Regions from separate parts of the Desulfococcus sp. genome, predicted to be linked through region 2. Evidence: riboswitches for the same ligand, from Rfam matches in the RefSeq annotation. Region 2 holds a riboswitch; the other holds the start of a gene.
What was found. A riboswitch is a leader RNA that binds a small molecule or an ion and turns the genes downstream of it on or off. The one in region 2 is predicted to bind thiamine pyrophosphate.

Region 1 (7,402 bases), on a different contig from region 2:
CCGCCCACAGGTCCGGTGTCAGGAGGGTTTTCACCGTGTTGCGGATCTCGAGGGGAACGCCGCCGTAGAAGGCTTCGGCGATGGCGCCGGCGATGCAGGCCTGGGTGTCGCTGTCGCCGCCCAGGGAGACGGCGTTGCGGACGGCGTCTTCATAGGTGCTGGAATCGAGGAAGGCGATGATGGCCTCGGGCACGCTGCCCTGGCAGGAAACGTCGAAGGTGTAGGCGGGTCGGATCTCATCCACGGTGCGGTCGAGATCGTAGCCGAAGCGTTCGGCAATGGACGTCCTGATGGCGGCTTTGTCGCGGCCCGTCCCGGCGAGGAAGACGGCCAGGGCCACGGCCTGGGCCCCCTTGATGCCCTCGGGGTGGTTGTGGGTGATCTCCGCGGTCAGCCGGGCCTGTTGCAGGACCGCCGCTTCGGTGGAGAAGGCGAAACCGACGGGGCTCACGCGCATGGCGGATCCGTTGCCCCAACTGTTGTAGGGGCGCGGGTTTTCGGCGTGGAGCCACCGGAAAAAGGATCCGCCGTAGCCGGCATGGGGGTATTGCCGGCCGATCCTCCGAATGGACTCGATATAGGGGGTTCCTGAAAGAATCGCATCCGCCACCGCCACCGTGAGGACCGTGTCGTCCGTGAAGACGGCGCGCGGACTGAACAGGGGAAAGGTTTTTGTCTTGATGGGTCGGCCCTCGTAGACCGATCCGATGATGTCTCCCGCAATGGCGCCGATCATGGTTAGCACCTCCTTTGTCAAGACATGTCTTCAAAGGCGTTGGCCGGCCCGACCGGATCAATAAAAAAAGCTCCGCCATCTCACTGGATAGGGAGCTTTATTGCCGCACGATTTTTTAAGGCCTCTGCGCCTTGTCCGTCATCAAGATACCTTTTTTGTCTTATTCAGGAGATGGTTAACACCGCTTTTCCCAACTGTCAATGGTAAAAGTTATTGGTTTTCCGGATTCACAAACCGCCCCGGTATCCGGTGATGACGGGGATGCCCTGTACACAAATAATTTTTAACCGCGGCATACACGGAAAACACGGAAGGAAGGCTTATCATACAAGCGGATACGAGCGGCGCGCCTATTTTTCACTCGCAACCGTAAGGTTCTACGCACAATTCTGCACACGTGTGTGTAGAACCTATCGCACATGTGTGTAGGCTATGATTTGCGCGAATGGGTTTGCCTACTTGGCCGATTCATCCGCCCATTTTATCTCCTGTGATATCTATAAAGCGTTTTGCCCAAGGGGATGCCGCTGTTACCCGGTCCGGAGAAATGAGCGCCAAAAGTTTAAAAGAATGTTCCCCTTTGCCGTATTTTGCTTTGGTTTTACAGTTTCTAGTTGCGGCGGAAAGTGCCTGGTAAATCTGCTCCTTTGCAACCGACTCGATCCTATTGTCTGCTGCCGGTAAGGCGTTTGCGTTGAAGCCCTGGCCAAAGAAACTCTGGAGGGAGTCTCTATCGGCCAGAAACCAAGCCTCCATGCATTGGACCATCAAATGACAATCCGCATCGTCGACATTTTCAGGTTTATCCCATTGATCGCCTTGACGATTTTTCAAATGATGCCATGGCTTCCAGTTTTCTGCGTCACCCTGTTGGCAATCAGCAGAAACGGATGCCTCGCTGTCCACCAGCAACAATGCATCCTCTCCGGTATTGATTGCCGTACAAAATGAGTCATAGGCGTTCTGCCTGCTCCCGCAGGCAACAATTCTCGGCATTTTTCCCTTCAATCCGGCCTTACTCAAAAAATCTGAAAAGCCCGCACGGCAGGCCGTTTTGAGCATATTGGAATCACCGCCTCCTTCAACATACAATTTCACCAGCGTGTCCCTCCTATTTCACCGCGTGTCCATAGCTGTCCCAGTCGATACTTATCCAACCATGGCCTGAGTTTTTCAGCATCCAATCTGGTTAATGTTGTGCCCTTGTCTGTCTTCTCAGCCACAATTACAGATTCAGGCTGATCGGTCATTGCATCGACCAAAACATCCGAGTGCGTAGTCACGATTAGCTGACAACGTTCCGCCGCTTCTTTCATCAAATCAGCAATGGTCGGCAGAACATCCGGGTGTAATCCGAGTTCCGGTTCCTCGATGCAGACCAAAGATGGCGGAGATGGGTGACAAAGGATTGCGAGTAAACAAAGATAACGAAGTGTGCCATCGGAAAGGCGAGTCGCCGGGACGGTAAATCGACCTTCCTGAAAAAACACTTGGACGGTGCCACCTTCTATATGAACGTCGTAATCATCAATACCATCATAAAGTGCTCGCAACGCTTTCAAGAGCCGATTTTTGACTGAAGGTTCGCGACGAAGGCGATTCAAAACCAAGCCAAGGTTACTGCCATCAAGTTCCAGCACATTATTTGGTAGATCTGCCTTTTGCGGCAAGCGAGGTACAGTGTAGCGCCCAAAACTCCATTCTCTATAAAGCTTAATGTTGCCAAACTGTTGAGCAAGATAGGTTATCTCTGGATACTGATCTGGATCGCGACGTTGCGAAAGAATAGATTTTTCCATATCGACATCTTCTTGCCGCAATGCACGGGTATCGCCTTTCACATTGAGTGTCGGCCGCCCTGAATTAAAGTGATAATAAAAATAAGGTTTAGAATGCTCCTTACCTACAGGTTTTTCGTTTTCAACTTTTTCATCGACGATCTCGAACCGTTGACCGACTGCGGTGAAAGACAAAACATAGCGCAGGTTTTGAGGCCCCAGCGGATTGTCAACTACAACATCTAACGATGCCGTAGGTGTGCCTTTAACGCCCTTCCAAAGCCAATCATGGACTCCGCCCCCTTCGCGAATCGGTTTTAATAATTGCTCGGGCGCACTCCTCAGCAGCTCTATTGATTCGAGTAGGTTCGACTTACCCGACCCGTTCGGACCAATGACGACATTTAACGAATTCAAGGAAACAGGTTCTGATTTGTCACCAAAACTCAAGAAATTATTTAGCTTGATCGCATGTATTAACATGACCATTTTCCTTATTGTTCAATAACGATCCGCACCCTGTCCGGGTTCTTGGTGAGCTGATCGATGTACGCCTCAAGGCGTTTCTTCATCTCCGCCGGAGTTGCCGGGCCGCCGGTAACCTGCAGAGCCTGTTGCAGCTCCAGGGCCTTGACGGTGACCTTTATCAGTACCGACGGCCCCCTCGGCAATTCTCAGGCTGGCCGCCGCCGCGAGTCCATCACCTTGTAGGCGCAGTATTCGCCGCACATGGTGCAGGCCCCGTGGGCATCGGCGGCCGTGGTTTCGCCGCGCCGCTTCCGGGCCAGGGGCGGGTCGATGGCCAGGGCGAACTGTTTTTCCCAGTCGAGGGCCCTTCTGGCCCTGGACATTGCCGCGTCCCATTCCCGGGCGCCCGGGATGTTCTTGACGATGTCGGCCGCATGCCCCGCCAGCCTGGCCGCCATCACCCCGGCGTGGACATCCGCTGCGGTGGGCAGGCAGAGGTGTTCGCTGGGGGTCACGTAACAGAGGAAGTCCGCCCCCGCACCCGCGGCGATTGCCCCGCCGATGGCGCAGGAGATGTGATCGTATCCGGGCGCGACATCCGTCACCAGGGGGCCCAGGACATAAAACGGCGCACCGTGGCAGATCTGCTTCTGCAGCCGGATGTTGGCCTCGATCTGGTCGATGGGCATGTGGCCGGGGCCCTCGATCATCACCTGGATGCCGGCATCCCAGGCGCGCTGGGTGAGCTCCCCGAGAGTCAGCAGTTCCTGGACCTGGGCGCGGTCGGTGGCGTCCTCAATGCATCCGGGACGAAACCCGTCGCCCAGGGAGAGGGTCGCGTCATAAGGCCGCACCAGTTCCAGGAGGCGATCGAAATATTCGTACAGCGGGTTTTCCGCCCGGTTATGCGTCATCCATGCACAGGTGAACGAACCGCCCCGGGAGACGACGTCCATGATCCGGCCCTCCCGGTCCATGCAGTCGAGACTCGCCCGGGTCACGCCGCAGTGCACGGTAATGAAATCGACGCCGTCCTCGAGATGACGCTCGATGCCGGCGAAGATCTCGTCGACGGTCATCTCGACAATGGGTTTGCCCTGATTCACCACGGCATCGCACGCAGCCTGGTACAGCGGCACGGAGCCGATACAGAGGTCGGTTTCCGCGATAATGGCCCGCCGGATCTCGTCGATGGGGCCGCCGGTCGACAAATCCATGATGGCGTCGGCACCCGCGGCCGCGGCGGCCCGTGCCTTTGCCAGTTCCTGATCGATGTGGGTGTCGTCCCGGCTGGTGCCGATATTGGCGTTGACCCGGGTGCGAATCCCCTTGCCCACCGCCAGGGGCCGGCCGTTCCGACGGCGGTTGTTGTGGCAGACGATCGCCGTTCCCTCGGCCACCCGTTCACGCAGCGTTTCAGGGGAAATGCCGGCATCTTTCGCGGCGACGGCGACGATATCCGTGACCTGGCCCTCGCGGGCCCGTTCCATTTGTGTTTTTTCCATGAGTTCCTTCCGGAGAATTTTTTCGCGGGATACGGCACCGGAAGCAGCGGCAGGTCTTGCAATTGCTCGGTCCGTTCCCTACGCCGGTATCAACCGGATCAGGTTCAAAGGGTTATTTCACGGTCGTGAAATTCTCAGTCCGAAGACACCCCAGACCACTATGATCAACTTTTCGGGAATTTAACCCCTTACGCCTTCCGCGTCAAGCGATGATTCGACAACTCGCGACAACGTCAGGCGAAAACACGATGCCGTGGCGCAACCGGCGGCGATTTTTTTCGCTTGACTTTGTGGATTCTTCTCTTTATGCTGCGGCAATATCGATCAGGTGCTCATTATTGAGCCGAACAGGGAACCCCGTGGAATTCGGGGACGGGCCCGCCGCTGTGATCGGGGACGAAAGCCGCAATATGCCACTGGCCGAAAGGCCGGGAAGGTGCGGCCGGTAGGATGATCCGAGAGTCAGAAGACCTGCCTGAAACGAGATGCGCGAAACTCCGTGGACCAGAGTTTTGCCCGGATTCTGAGGACAAAAAAGGGACATCCCCGGATCGATCATTTTCGGTCCGGGGATTTTTTTTGCCTTCAGGAGCCATTATGCACATCTTGACCGTATCGCTGTCCATCCTCTTGTATGGTCTGTTGCCCATCTTCCCCGCCTTCGCACAGGCGGAAAATGCCGCGCCGGACAACTCCGGCGAAAACGCCCTGAAACTGGAAGACGTCGTCGTGACGGCTGAAAAAACCCCGACGGCGTTCCAGACCGGCGATGTGGATCTCGAAACGACCGCCGCCGGCTATTCCCGGATTACCCGGGAAGCCTTTGAGGGACGAACCGTGAGCCTCGCCGAGGTCATCGAAACGGAGGTGGGGGTTCAGGTTCGCCAATCCGGCGGGCTCGGCAGTTTCTCCTCGGTTTCCCTCCGGGGCTCCGCCGACGACCAGGTCATGGTCTTTCTCGACGGCATCCTGCTCAACGACGCCTCGGGCGGGGGTGTCGACCTCGGCAACATCTCCCTTTCTGATGTATACGCCGTCGAGGTCTACCGGGGGACAACCCCCGTCAATTTCAGCCAGGCCTCCATCGGCGGCGTAGTCAACATTCAAACCCAGCGGCCCCAAGAAGGCTTCAAGGCCGACCTCCTTGCTGGATACGGCGCTTTCAACACCCGAAACCTGGCCGGATTTCTCAACGCCGGGCAGGACCGCTGGGATCTTCTCGTCTCCGCCGATATGCTGGCCTCGGACAATGATTTCGATATCCTGAACGACAAACAGACGGAGTGGAACCCCGCCGACGACCGCTGGGAGAAGCGAAACAACGCCCAGGTGAAGCAGTACAACCTGCTGACCAAAGCCGGCGTCGAGCTGACCGGCGAGACCCGGATCGATCTTATCAATCAGTGGTTCAAAAAAGACCAGGAGCTGCCGAGCCGGGACAACAGTCCGGATACCAAGGCCGCCCTGGATACCGAACGGAACATCACCACCCTCAAACTCACCGCCAACGATCTCGGCCCGCTCCATCTCAACACCGGCACCCAGGTGTCGTATACCTGGAAAGCCGAGGACTACGACGACCGGAACGGCGATATCGGCCTGGGGTCCCAGTACAACACCTACACCACCCGGAAGCTGGGGGCGGACCTCTTCGCGGAATGGCTTCCCGAGGGCCACGCCGCCATCCTTTCCGCCGGCTTCCAGCGGGAAACCTACGAAATCGAAGACCGCCTCGGGAAACAGAAGAACCCAGCGGACAATCGGAGAACCACCCTGTCCCTGGGCCTGCAGGACAGCCTCTTCCTGCTCGGCGAGCGTCTCATCGTTACACCGGCATGCCGATATACCTGGATTTCAGACGATCTTGACGAGGAGGCCGGCGTCGAATCACAAACGCGCGATGAGAGCTATTTCAGCCCTCAGGTCGGGCTCAAATACGCGCCGCTTTCGTGGCTCACCCTCACCGGCAATCTGGGGCGGTATTTCCGCGTCCCCTCGTTTTTCGAGCTCTTCGGCGATCGCGGCTTTTTTATCGGCAACCCCGACCTTCAGGAAGAGAAGGGGATCAACCTGGACATCGGCCTGGCAGGGCTGTGGCAATGGGATCGCCCCTGGCTTTCCCGGCTCTCCCTCTCCACCGCCTGGTTCAGAAACGACGTGGACGACCTGATCACCCGGGTCTATGACGCCCGGGGCATCGGCAGGTCCGTCAACATCTCCGGCGCCCTGATCCAGGGCGTGGAAGCCGCCGCCGCCGTCGACCTTCACCGCTTCTGCCGCCTGATCCTGAACGCCACCTGGCAGGACCCGAAAAACCGGAGCGATATCCCGGCTTTCGACGGTAAAAATCTTCCGGGCCGGTTCGAGTCCGCCTACCTGGCTCGTCTGGAGGCCACGTATGAGGGGTTGACGTTGTTCGGCGAATACGTCGTCGAGAAGGATATGTACTACGACACGGCCAATCTGAGAAAAGCCGACGACAAGGAAGAGATCAACGCCGGCATCTCCTACCGATATCGTTCGGTGAAGCTCACGCTGGAAGGCCGGAACCTGGGTGACGACCTCCATGAAGATTTCAACGGCTATCCCCTGCCCGGCCGATCCTTCACCGCCACAGTCAAATACGATTTTTAAAAAGGGGGATGGATCTTCACATCTCGTCCCATCTCCCATATCCAACAGGAGGAAACGGAAACATGAAAAAAGAATTATGGATCAACACAATCTCATGGGCAGCGACGGGGATCCTGTTCGCCCTGGCCGCCCCGGGCGTATCCGGCACGGCGACGGCGGCGGTCACCGAGACCGCCGTGGTGGCAACGGTGGCCGCGGATTACAGCAGCGCCGCCCACGCCATCGTATCGGTCGATCCGGTGGGCGGGTTCCGCACGGTCCGGAGCGACCTGCTGCCGACC
Region 2 (12,074 bases):
GCATCAGGGTGAGTTTCTCCGCGGCTGACGCCGTGGAAAAGAGCATCAGAACGGCGGCGATTGCCGGCATGATCCATTTCTTTCTCATTTCTCTCTCCTTCGAATTCTCTTGTTGCGTGAAAACGACCGAAAAACACGCCAAAGTTCGGCGCTCCTCGCAGGCTACGCTTTTTTGACTTTCCAGGCCACGGCGCGCCTGCCGATGGCGTCCACGGCGGCCCACAGTCCAAGCCCCATGACGGACAGATAGAGAATGGCCGCAAAGACCAGGTCCACGCGCAGTCGGGCGTTGGCCTGGATCATCAGATAGCCGAGCCCATGCTGGGCCCCCACCCATTCGCCGATCACCGCGCCGATGGTGGCCACGGAGACGCCCACCTTGAGGCCGGTGAAGAAATTCGGCAGGGCCCACGGCCACCAGAGGAGGCGAAGGGTCTGCCGGAAACCGGCGCCCATCAGCCTGAAAAGGATGCGATATTCCCGGTCGCACCCCTTGAACCCCTCGAGGAGGCTTACGGTGATGGGGAAAAAGATGATGACGGCGGCCATCAGGACCTTGCTGACGATGCCGTAGCCGAACCAGACCACCAGCAGGGGCGCCACGGCAAAGACGGGTACGGCCTGGGAGGCAACCAGAAGCGGCGTCAGGGAGCGCTCGACGGCGGGGTGTGAAAACATGGCCGTCGCCACCGGTACGGCGACCGCCACCGAAAGCGCTATGCCCAGAAGAATCTCCAGGAGCGTCGTCCCGGCATGGGACAGCAGCAATGGGGCGTTTTCCACCGCGACGATGCCGATCCGGGACGGCGCCGGGAGGATAAAATCGGGAACGGCGAGGTATCGGCATGCCGCCTCCCACACCGCCAGAAAGACGACGATCAAAGCCGGGGGTACAAGCCTACCGGGGGTCATTGTTCAATTCCCGGTCCAGCCGCGCCATCACGGCGGTTTTGGCCCGGATCAGCTCGGGATCGTCGGGCCGCCGGGGTTTGGGGGCCTTGAGGCGGCAGCGGCAGAGGACGTTCATGGGCATCTGCGACAGAACGTAGAGGTCGTCGGCCAGCAGGAGTCCTTCCTCGATGTCGTGGGTGATCATGAGCAGGGTTCTGTGAAAGGCCTGCTGAAGCATCAACAGCAGGCCGTGGAGGCTTCGCCGCGTGATGGCGTCCAGGGCGGAAAGGGGTTCGTCCAAAAGCACCAGCTCGCGTTCGAACATGAGGGTCCGGACCAGCGCGCACCGCTGGCGCATCCCCCCGGATATCTCACCCGGGAGGTAGGCTTCGAATCCATGGAGTCCCATCCGTTGGAAAAGCGCAGCGGCTTTTTCCCGGGAGGCCGCAGGATCCGCCCCTGCAATGGTCGTCGGCAGTAATGCGTTGTCCATGAGCGAACGCCACGGCAGGAGCAGATCCTTCTGCTGCATGTAGGCGGCGACCCGCCCCGCGTCGGGAATGACGTCACCCATCCAGGAGACGGTTCCCGCGTCCGGCGACACCACGCCCGTCAACAGATCGAAAAGGGTGGTCTTGCCGCAGCCCGACGGGCCGATCAGGACCGCGAAACTGCCGCGGGGGATCTCCAGATCGAAACCGTCCAGGACATCGAGTTCGTCGAATCGTTTGACCAGTCGCGAAATTTTCAGCACGGCAGGCTCCCGCCGTTCGGACATCCGTTTGAAAACGCCGTTGTCATGTTGACCCCGCTGGGTTTGGAAAAAAGATGCTAGGATTTAGTTCATATCCCCCCCGTTGTCAATCCGCCGCACCCGGGAAACCCTTTATAACCCCATAACCTCATCATCACTTAATCATTCAACTTTCGACTTTCGACTTTCATAGGCCGGTGCCGAGAGGATACGGCCCTCGCCCCACGCGGTTTCGTTCAAGTGCCGCTAAAGCTTGCTCCGGGCGGCCCGGAAACTCGCTTGCGCTCAAACAGTCCGGGCCGCTGATCCGCCGCGGCGCTTAAGCGGCACTAAAACTCACCGCTGAAGGGGCGCGAACCGTATCCCCCCGGCACCTCTATCCGGCCATCGCATGAAAGTCGAAAGTTGCATTAACCACTTAACCACTTAACCACTTAATCACTTAACCCCATAACCCCGTCCAAAGTTCAGGACTTGATTTTATGCACCAACCCTGATAACACCCCCCAACAGACGGCAGGAAAAGGGTCGTAACCGCCGAAAGCGACATGCCATCGCAAGTCGATTCCATCCGATATCCTGCCGTCCATACATCCGAATAGGGGTGTTCCGAGCCTGGATGCCGGAACTGAGATAATACCCTTTGAACCTGATACAGTTCGTACTGTCGTAGGGAAATCGGAGACGGAACCCGGCGCCGCCGTGATCACGATAAGTTCACCGCGCCTCCCGCCGCGACAAACCCTGCCCAGACATCGACGGTATCCACCAACATCGCGGGAGATCGACAACATGCTTTCAAAAGGATCGGCCGTCAAAAGAACGGACACACGCAAGACCGCCTACGCCGTCATCTTTGTCGCCATGGGCGTCGCCCTGGCACCTTTCACCTCCATCCCCGTCGGCATTGCCAGGATCAATCCGACCCAGCATTTCGTCAACATTCTGGGGGCCGTCATTCTCGGACCCTGGTGGGCGGTCATGATCGCCGGGGTCATCGGGCTCATTCGCAACATCACGGGGATGGGCACGCTTCTGGCCTTTCCCGGCGGGATGATCGGCGCTTTCCTGGCGGGGATCGTCTATGCCGGGACCCGAAACCTCTATCTGGGAGCGGCCGGCGAGATCATCGGCACCGGCCTGATCGCACCGGTGGTGAGCGCGCTGCTCGTGGCGCCGTTTCTCATGGGGCAGGCCATTCCGCTCCTGGCCTTGATCCCCTCCTTTCTGGGCAGCACCCTTGCGGGGTCGGTGCTGGGGGTCATGGCCGTGAAGCTGCTTCATCGGGCCGGCATCATCGAACTCGGGGCATGACGCGCAGGGAAAGCTTCATCGCCGTCGCGGGCCTCCGGTACGCCTATGGAAAAGAGACGCCCTGGATCCTGAAGGACGTCGATCTGGAAATCCCGCCGGGTGAGCACCTCCTGGTCGCCGGCGCCAGCGGTTCAGGGAAGTCGACCCTGGCCAGGACCTTGAACGGCCTGATTCCCCATTTTTACGGGGGGCGCCTGGAAGGTGAGGTGCGGGTCGGCGGGGAGTCGACCCGTGATCGCACCGTTGCCGACCTTTTCGACCAGGTGGGGATGGTGTTTCAGAATCCCGAGGCCCAGCTGTTCAATCGAACGGTCCGCCGGGAGATCGCCTTCGGTCTGGAGAGTCTGGGGCTTCCCCGCCGGGAGATGCTGCGCCGTATCGACGGCATCGCGGCGGAGACGGGCATTGGGCATCTGCTCTCCCGGGCCCCGCATCAACTCTCCGGAGGGGAACAGCAGATGGTCTGCATCTCGGCCGTGGCCGCCCTGAAACCGAAAATGATCGTTCTGGACGAACCCTTTGCCAACCTCGACGGAGAAAACGTCGCCAGGATCCGGAAAACGCTGGTGCGGCTTGGAGAAAAGGGTACGGGGGTGATGGTCTGCGAGCACCGCCTCGGGTATGCGGGTTACGACGCCGCACGGATGGTGGTCCTGGCGGACGGCCGAAAGGTCCTGGACGGACCCGCGAAAGCGGTGCTCAGCCGGGATCTCGGCGTCTACGGGCTCGAAGCCCCCACATGCGGGCAGGCTTCCGGTCTCGGGGCGTCCGGTTATGAAATCCGCCCGGAGGCTCCCGGCCGGGGTGCCGCGGGGGACAGGCAGCCCATCATCGAACTGGACGGCGTTTCATTTGAGCGGGGGGGGCGCCGGATCATCGACAACGTCAGCCTTTCCATCGACAGAGGGGAGTGCGTCGCCATTGTCGGCCCCAACGGCGCGGGCAAGACCACGCTGCTCAAGCTCTTCAACGGCCTTTTCCGACCGGTGTCGGGGAGAGTCCTGCTGAACGGGAAAGACATCCGCAAGGAAAAAGTCTCACGCCTGGCCCGGCATGTGGGCATGGCTTTCCAGAACCCTTCGGGCCAGTTTTTCAAGCTGACGGTATGGGACGAGATCACCGTAGCGGCGAAGACCCTGAACCGCTATGATCCGGAATGGATCGATACCCTGATCCGGCTTTTTCGTCTGGGCGATCTGGTGACGCGCCCCCCGTACCGCCTGAGCAGCGGCGAAAAAAAACGGACGGCCTTCGCGGCGGCCCTCTCGGCCCGGCCCGACATCCTGATTCTGGATGAACCCACCTCCGGCCAGGACCGGCACTTCAAGAATGCCCTGAGCGGTTTTCTTGCCGAACTTCAGGAACAGGGACAGACGGTGGTTCTGGTCACCCACGATCTGGGGTTCGCCGAAACGTGCGCTCCGCGCTGGCTTTATCTTGACGGCGGCCGCATCATTGCACAGGGGGCGCCCCGGCGGGTGTCGGCGGGCTCATGTCCCCCGGTTTACGGCGCCGGATCGGAGGCGGCGGGCCTTTGTGGAGGGATGGGTGCCGGTGCTTGATCCCAGAACCAAACTGATTCTGGCCGTCTTTTTCGCAGCCGCGACAGCCGTTCTCGAGCCGGTCCGGCTGGTAGGCGCGGCCTGGGCGATCCTGATCCTGACGCTTTCGATTCTGGGGTTTCTGAAGGCCTACGGCCGATGGCTGATGCTGGTCCTGCCCATGGCGGTCATATTCGGCGGGGTGACCGCGTGGTCGGTGCATGCGGCCGCCGGCATGATGGCCGCCCTGAAACTCCTGACCCTGACCACGGTCTTTTTCATCTTTTTTTCGACAACGCCGGCGGAAGACCTGGCCAACGCCCTGGTCAAGGCCGGTCTGCCCTACGGCATCGCCTTCATCATGAGCACGGCGTTGCAGTTCGTGCCGGTTATCGGCCGGAAAGCCGGAGATGTGCTGGATGCGCAGCGGTCCCGGGGGATTCCGGTGGAGCCGGGGTGGGGGGCGCTGAAACATTATCCGGCCTTTTTCATCCCCCTGCTCCTCCAGTCCTTTCAACTGGCCGAGGAATTGGCGGAGGCCATGGAGGCCCGCGGCTTCGGCCGACCGGGCCGGACCTTTCTCGCCGAATATCGCCTCAAGGCCGCGGATTGGATCGCGCTCGGGGTATCGGGCATCGCCCTGGCCGGATTTCTGTTCTGGAAGCTGAGCCGTTAGCCTGCCCGATTCCCGGTTGTCGCATCGATTTTTCGACCGCCGGCCTGAAGAGCCCTTGAGATCTTTGTGGATTTCTGGGATAATGGCGGAAAAATTCCGAGACGGGGAGGGAACGCAGCATGACGATCCGATATCTTGACAAGATGTTCAAGCCGGCGTCGATGGTCCTGATCGGCCCCGGTCCCATGCCTGGGACCGTCGGAAACGTCGTGCTCCAAAATGTCCTCGGGTCCGGTTTCGAGGGGAAAATCTTCCGGGTCGATCCCGGGCCGGAAACGCCGGCATCCCCGGCGACGGACATACCGACGTACGCGCGGATCTCCGAACTTCCCGAAGTACCCGATCTCGCGGTCATTCTGAGACCGCCGGCAGCCGTCCCCGGAATCCTTCGGGAACTGGGGGAGAAGGGCACCCGCGCAGCAGTGGTCATGATGCCGGGGCTGTTCGAAAAACACCCGTGGACGCGGGAGCGCCTCGGCCGGGAGATGCTGGCCGCTGCAAAGCCTTACGGCCTTCGCATCATCGGACCCGGCTCCCTGGGGATCATGTCGCCGTTGGCCTTTCTCAATGCCGGTTATGCCCACATCCACGCATTGTCCGGATGGCTCGCCTTTGTCGGGCAGTCCGACAATATGATCGCTTCCGTTCTGGACTGGGCGACCCACCACCGGATCGGATTTTCCCATTTCGTTTCCCTGGGCGACTCGGCGGACGTCGACGTCGGGGATATGCTCGATTATCTTGCCAACGATCATCACACCCGTGCCGTCCTGCTCTATGTCGAAACCGTCGCCGATGCCCGGAAATTCATGTCGGCGGCCCGGGCCGCATCCCGGATGAAACCGGTCATCGTTTTCAAGGCAGGCAGGGCGGGGCCCATCGTTCCGGACGGTGTTTCCCATGTGGAATCCGACGCCGTTTACGACGCCGCCTTCCGCCGTGCCGGGATGCTCCGCGTGAGCAGCATCCAGGCGCTTTTCGACGCCGCCGCCACCCTGGCCGCTCTTCAATCGGTGACCGGCAGCCGGCTGGGGATTCTCACCAACAGCAGCGGCGCCGGCGCCCTTGCCGCGGACAGCCTCATCGCCGGGAATGGGCGCTTGGCCGAGTTCACCTCCAAAACCGCCGCCCGACTCCGGCGGATGCTTCCGGCAACGTCCCCTCCGGCAAATCCCCTCAATCTTGGAGAGGACGCCGATCCCGACCGATATGCCGCCGCCCTGGAAATTCTCCTGGAGGATCGACACACCGATGCCGTACTGGTCCTCAACTGCCCCCATGCTATTGTCTCCGGCACTGCGGTCGCACGAGCCGTTATCGAGGTCTTTCGGTCGAAGCTGGATCCCTATGGAAAACGCCATACCCTGCTGACCAACTGGATCGGCCGGGGGGCGGCCGTGGGACACGGGCGGCTTTTTGCAGAAAACGCCATCCCCACTTACGAAACCCCGGACGACGCCATACGGGCGTTCATGCGGATGGTCCGCTACCGGCACAACCAGGAAATGCTCATGGAAACCCCGCCGAGCATCCCCGACGCCTTCTCGCCCGTCGGCGACACCCCGCGGAAGATCATCGGGACCGCGCTTGCCCGGGGCCGTGATCGGCTTACCAAAGCCGAAGCATCGGCCCTTCTCGAGGCCTACCGCATTCCGACGGCAAAAATGGGCGGGCTCGCGGATGCGGAAAGGGCGGAAGTTGAGGTGAACTGCCGCTCCAATGCCCATGAATTGATGATCGGGATGACGGAGGATGCCCGATTCGGCCCCGTCATCCGTTTCGGGCACGGGGGGAACGCCGTCGACATCATCGACGACCAGGCCCTGGCCCTGCCGCCGCTCAACCTGCACCTGGCCGGAGAGGTCATGGAAAGAACCCGTATCTTCAAGCTGCTGAAGGGATACGGCGACACGCCCGCCGCCGATCTCGACGCCGTTGCGCTGGTTCTGGTCAAGGTGTCTCAATTGATCTGCGACATCGCGGAGATCCGCGAACTGGTCATCAACCCGATTCTGGCGGACCCCGACGGGGTGACGGTTATGGACGCCGCTTTCCGGATCTCGCCCTCGGAAAGCCCGCCGGAAGCGCGTCTGGCCATCCGTCCATATCCCAGGGAACTGGAGGCGGCGGTCCGGACGAAGGACGGCCGGGGCCTCCTGGTCCGTCCCATCCGACCGGAGGATGAACCTGCGTTCTGCGACCTGTTTGACAGCATGTCCCGGGAAGAGGTCCGCCTCCGGTTTTTTCGGTACATGAAAACGATCTCCCACACCCTGGCGGCCCGTCTCACCCAGATCGATTACAACCGTCAAATGGCCCTGGTACTGACGGACATGCCGGAACCCGGGGCAACGGCGTCGATTTACGGCGCGGTGCACGTCAACATGGATCCCGACAACGTATCCGCGGAGTTCGCCGTCATGGTCAGAAGCGACATGACCGGCATGGGGTTGGGCTCTCTCCTGATGCGGCAGGTCATGCAGTACTGTCGGCGTCGCGGGGTTTCCGAAATCTTCGGCGACGTTCTGGCGGACAATACCGCGATGCTGGCACTGGCCCGATCCCTGGGATTCCAGGTGGAACGCCGGCCGGAGGATCCGGCGGCGGTGGTCGTCCGCCTGCGCCTGGACGACGCATAGGCCCGTGTGGGAGGCAGGGCGGTGATGGACGCTTTACACGCTGTAAAAGGGGCCGACGTTTTGCGGAGCCTCGTCTTCCGGTCCGGCGCCGGGCGCTTTACCGGAAACGACGGGACGACACGGTGCCGGGAAGGACCCTGACGGTTCGGCACGGGCGTTGCTTCATACACATCGAGGCGTTGCTGTCGCCTTTGGGGGGAACATGACGAAAGACCACACCGACACAAAAAGCCCGGGATTCTCCTGGGATGCGGTACAATCCGCCCTGGCCGGGCTGCCGAACGGCGCCGGCCTCAACATCGCCCATGAAGCCGTGGACCGGCATGCCGCAGGTCCCCTTCGGGATCGCACGGCCTTTCGCTGGATCGGCGAGGACGGTGATCCGCAGGACCTCTCCTATGGGAAGCTTTCGGCCCTGACCAACCGGTTTGCCAACGTACTCGAGGCCCTCGGCGTTGAAAAAGGGGACGGGGTCTTTGCCTGCGCCGATCGCATTCCGGAGCTCTACATCGCGGCCCTGGGCGCTTTCAAGCACGGCGCCGTTTTCTGCCCGCTCTTTTCCGCATTCGGTCCGGAGCCGATCCGTCAACGCCTCGAGCGCGGCAAGGCCCGGGTGCTGCTCACCACCGGCCGCCTGTTCCGGCAGAAGATATCGGCGCTGACAGAGCAGCTTCCCGACCTGAGGCACGTCATCCTCACCGACGCCGTCACGGCGGACACCCTCGCCTATCCGGATCTCATGGCGGCCGCCGCCGACACTTACGCCATCCCGCCGACGGATCCGGAGGACAGTGCCCTGCTGCATTTCACCAGCGGAACCACGGGCATGCCCAAGGGTGCGATTCACGTTCACGGCGCGATCCTGGTCCACCACATCACCGGAAGGCATGTGCTGGACCTGAGGGACCCGGACGTTTTCTGGTGCACCGCCGATCCCGGCTGGGTGACCGGCACCATCTACGGCATCATCACCCCCCTTCTCATGGGCGTCACCAGCATCATCGACGAAGGGGCGTTTGACGCGGCGCGCTGGTTTGAGATCCTGGCCTCCCAGGGGGTGACGGTCTGGTACACGTCGCCCACCGCCATCCGGCGTCTGATGCGCGTCCCCCCGGAGGAGATCCGCCGGTACGATCTCGGGCGCCTGCGGCATATTCTGAGCGTCGGCGAGCCCCTGCCCCCGGATGCGATCCTGTGGGGTCGGGAGGTTCTCGGCCGCGATATTCACGACACCTGGTGGCAGACGGAGACCGGCGGCATCATGATCGCCAACACCCCGGCCGTGACCATCCGGCCGGGATCCATGGGGAAGCCCATTCCCGGCGTGACGGCCGCCGTCCTCGAACGGCGGGAAGACAATACCGTCGCCGTCATCGAGGCGCCCGAAACCGTCGGGGAGCTGGGGCTTGCCGTGGGATGGCCGTCCATGTTCCGGGGATACCTCAACGAGCCCGATCGCTATGCGCGATGTTTTTCAGACGGCTGGTACCTGAGCGGAGACCTGGCCTGTCGGGATGCCGACGGCTATTTCTGGTTTGTGGGGAGACGGGACGACATCATCAAGACCTCCGGGCAGATGGTCGGGCCCTTCGAGGTGGAGCGCCTGCTCCTGTCCCATCCCTTTGTGGCCGATGCGGGCGTGATCGGCAAGCCCGACCCCATGATAGGGGAGGTGGTCAAGGCCTTCGTCGTGTTGAAGCCCCACATCCGGGCGGACGACGACACCCGTCGCGAACTCATGGCGTTTTCGCGGAAAAATCTGGGGGCGGCCATCGCGCCGGGGGAGATCGAATTTGCGGACAGCATCCCCAAAAACCGCGCGGGCAAGGTCATGCGGCGGCTGCTCAAGGCGCGGGAGCTGGGGGAAGACCTGGGCGATCTATCGACACTGGAGGACTGAGCCGGAAAACATACGGCCGGCGGATGACGGTCCCGGGTGTGCCGGGACCGTCATCCGTCGCCTTTTCCCGGCTTTCAGCCTCCCACCAAAAGGAGCGGACCATGACGATTCGGAATCTCGACAAGATGTTCAAACCCAAGTCCATTGCGCTCATCGGCGCCAGCGATACGCCCGGCACATTGGGAAACGTCGTTACGCGAAACCTGCTCGGCGCGGGATTCGAAGGGGATATTTTCCCGGTGAACCCGAAATATGCCACCGTATCCGGGGTTGCCGCCTATCCGGACGTCGCGAGGATTCCTTTTGTTCCGGACCTTGGCGTTATCGTGACCCCGCCGGATACGATCCCCGGCATCATCCGTCGCCTGGGGGAAAAGGGCACTCGGGCCGCCGTCGTCATCAGCGCGGGATTCATCGACGTACAGAACCGGAACGGACGAGCGCTGCAGCAGGCCATGCTCGATGCGGCCAAACCCTACACGCTTCGCATCATCGGCCCCAACTGTCTGGGAGTAATGGCGCCGGGCGGCTTTCTCAACGCCGGCTTTGCGCACATCCACGCCCTGCCCGGACGACTCGCTTTCGTGGCGCAATCCGGCGCAGTGATCGCATCGGTGCTCGACTGGGCTACCCATCGCCGGATCGGCTTCTCCCAACTCGTATCCCTGGGCGACATGGCGGACGTCGATTTCGGCGACATGCTCGACTATCTCGCCAATGACAGCCACACCCGCGCCGTCCTGCTCTACGTCGAGGCCGTCACCCATGCCCGGAAGTTCATGTCGGCGGCACGGGCGGCGTCGCGGATGAAGCCGGTCATCGTGGTCAAGGCCGGACGGCATGTCGAAGGGGCACGGGCGGCCGCATCCCATACCGGCGCCATGGCCGGATCCGACAGGGTTTACGACGCAGCATTCCGCCGGGCCGGCATGCTGCGGGTCAGCGACATGCAGGCCCTCTTCGATGCCGTCGGCACCCTTTCCGTCACCCAGTCGGTGTCCGGGGACCGGCTGGCCATTCTCACCAACGGCGGCGGGGTGGGGGTCATGGCTACCGACACCCTGATCAACAAGAAGGGGCGTCTGGCCGCCCTGAGCCCGGAGACCCTGGATCGCCTCGAGGATGTCCTTCCGTCCACCTGGTCACACGGCAATCCCGTGGATATCGTGGGCGACGCCGCCGGCGATCGGTATGCCGCCGCCCTGGAGAACCTGTTGGGGGATCCGGAAACCGACGCCGTCCTGGTGATCAACGTGCCCACGGCGGTGGCGTCGAGTTCGGAGGCGGCCCAGGCCGTCATCGATGTTTACAAGGAAAAAAGTCGAGCCCAGTCCCGGCCCAAAACCCTTCTCACCAGCTGGATCGGCGAAGGCGCCGCCGCGGGATCGCGTCAGCTCTTCACCGACAACGGGATTCCCACCTATCAAACTCCGGATGATGCCGTCCGGGCGTTCATGCAGATGGTCCGTTACCGGCACAGCCAGGAGATGCTGATGGAGACGCCGCCCAATGTTCCGGAACAGTTCAGGCCCGATCCCGGGGCGGTGAGGGCGGTTGTCGGGAAGGCCCTCTCGGAAGGGCGCGAGTGGCTCTCGGAAGCCGAGGCCAAAACGGTGCTGGGCGCCTACGGAATTCCCGTCGCCGAAACCCTGACGGCCGAAACCCCAGAAGCGGCCGAGCGTGTCGCCGCGGACATGGGGCTTCCCGTGGTCCTGAAGATTCTCTCCCGGGACATCACTCACAAATCCGATGTGGGCGGCGTCGCCCTGGATCTCGAGTCCCGGGCGCGGGTGCGCGAAGCGGCGGCGGCCATGCTGGGCCGGGTCCGGGAGGCCTTTCCCAAGGCGGTCATCGAGGGCTTCACCGTCCAGCCCTACATTAAGAAGCCCCACGCCCACGAGCTCATCGTCGGCATGACCGAGGACGAGCAGTTCGGACCCGTGCTCCTTTTCGGCCACGGCGGCACGGCCGTGGAGGTCATCGACGATCAGGCGCTGGCCCTGCCGCCGATGAATATGCATCTGGCTCACGAGGTCATGTCCCAGACCCGTATTTACCGGCTGCTCGAGGGCTATCGGGGAACCCCGCCGGCTGACCTCGAGGCCGTGGCCCTGACCCTGGTGGAAGTCTCCCAGTTGATCTGCGACATTCCCGAGATCAGGGAACTCGACATCAACCCGCTTCTGGCGGACCATGACGGCGTTATCGCACTGGACGCCCGGATGCGCGTGGCGCCTGTGGAAGATGCCGCGACGGATCGGCTGGCGATTCGACCCTATCCCAAGGAACTGGAGGAGATTATCCGGCTGCCCGACGGCCTGGAATTGATGCTGCGCCCCATCCGGCCGGAAGACGAACC

Region 1: another riboswitch for thiamine pyrophosphate. It lies ahead of thiC (phosphomethylpyrimidine synthase ThiC); the one in region 2 lies ahead of thiW (energy coupling factor transporter S component ThiW).

Annotation. Positions count from the first base shown of each region.
Region 1 is NZ_JBFXGG010000111.1:488-7,889, reverse strand. It holds gene AB7S84_RS14580 (ADP-ribosylglycohydrolase family protein) at 1-736, opposite strand, end outside; gene AB7S84_RS14575 (DUF4276 family protein) at 1,205-1,834, opposite strand; gene AB7S84_RS14570 (AAA family ATPase) at 1,831-2,997, opposite strand; gene AB7S84_RS14565 (DUF6079 family protein) at 3,009-3,185, opposite strand; gene thiC (phosphomethylpyrimidine synthase ThiC) at 3,189-4,487, opposite strand; TPP riboswitch at 4,544-4,649, opposite strand; cobalamin riboswitch at 4,798-4,980, shown strand; gene AB7S84_RS14555 (TonB-dependent receptor) at 5,085-7,121, shown strand; partial or broken gene AB7S84_RS14550 (hypothetical protein) at 7,184-7,402, shown strand, end outside.
Region 2 is NZ_JBFXGG010000040.1:236-12,309, forward strand. It holds partial or broken gene AB7S84_RS09485 (ABC transporter substrate-binding protein) at 1-88, opposite strand, end outside; gene AB7S84_RS09490 (ABC transporter permease) at 163-912, opposite strand; gene AB7S84_RS09495 (ABC transporter ATP-binding protein) at 899-1,645, opposite strand; TPP riboswitch at 2,236-2,338, shown strand; gene thiW (energy coupling factor transporter S component ThiW) at 2,438-2,959, shown strand; gene AB7S84_RS09505 (ABC transporter ATP-binding protein) at 2,956-4,521, shown strand; gene AB7S84_RS09510 (energy-coupling factor transporter transmembrane component T family protein) at 4,514-5,176, shown strand; gene AB7S84_RS09515 (GNAT family N-acetyltransferase) at 5,296-7,815, shown strand; gene acsA (acetate--CoA ligase) at 8,018-9,715, shown strand; gene AB7S84_RS09525 (bifunctional acetate--CoA ligase family protein/GNAT family N-acetyltransferase) at 9,817-12,074, shown strand, end outside.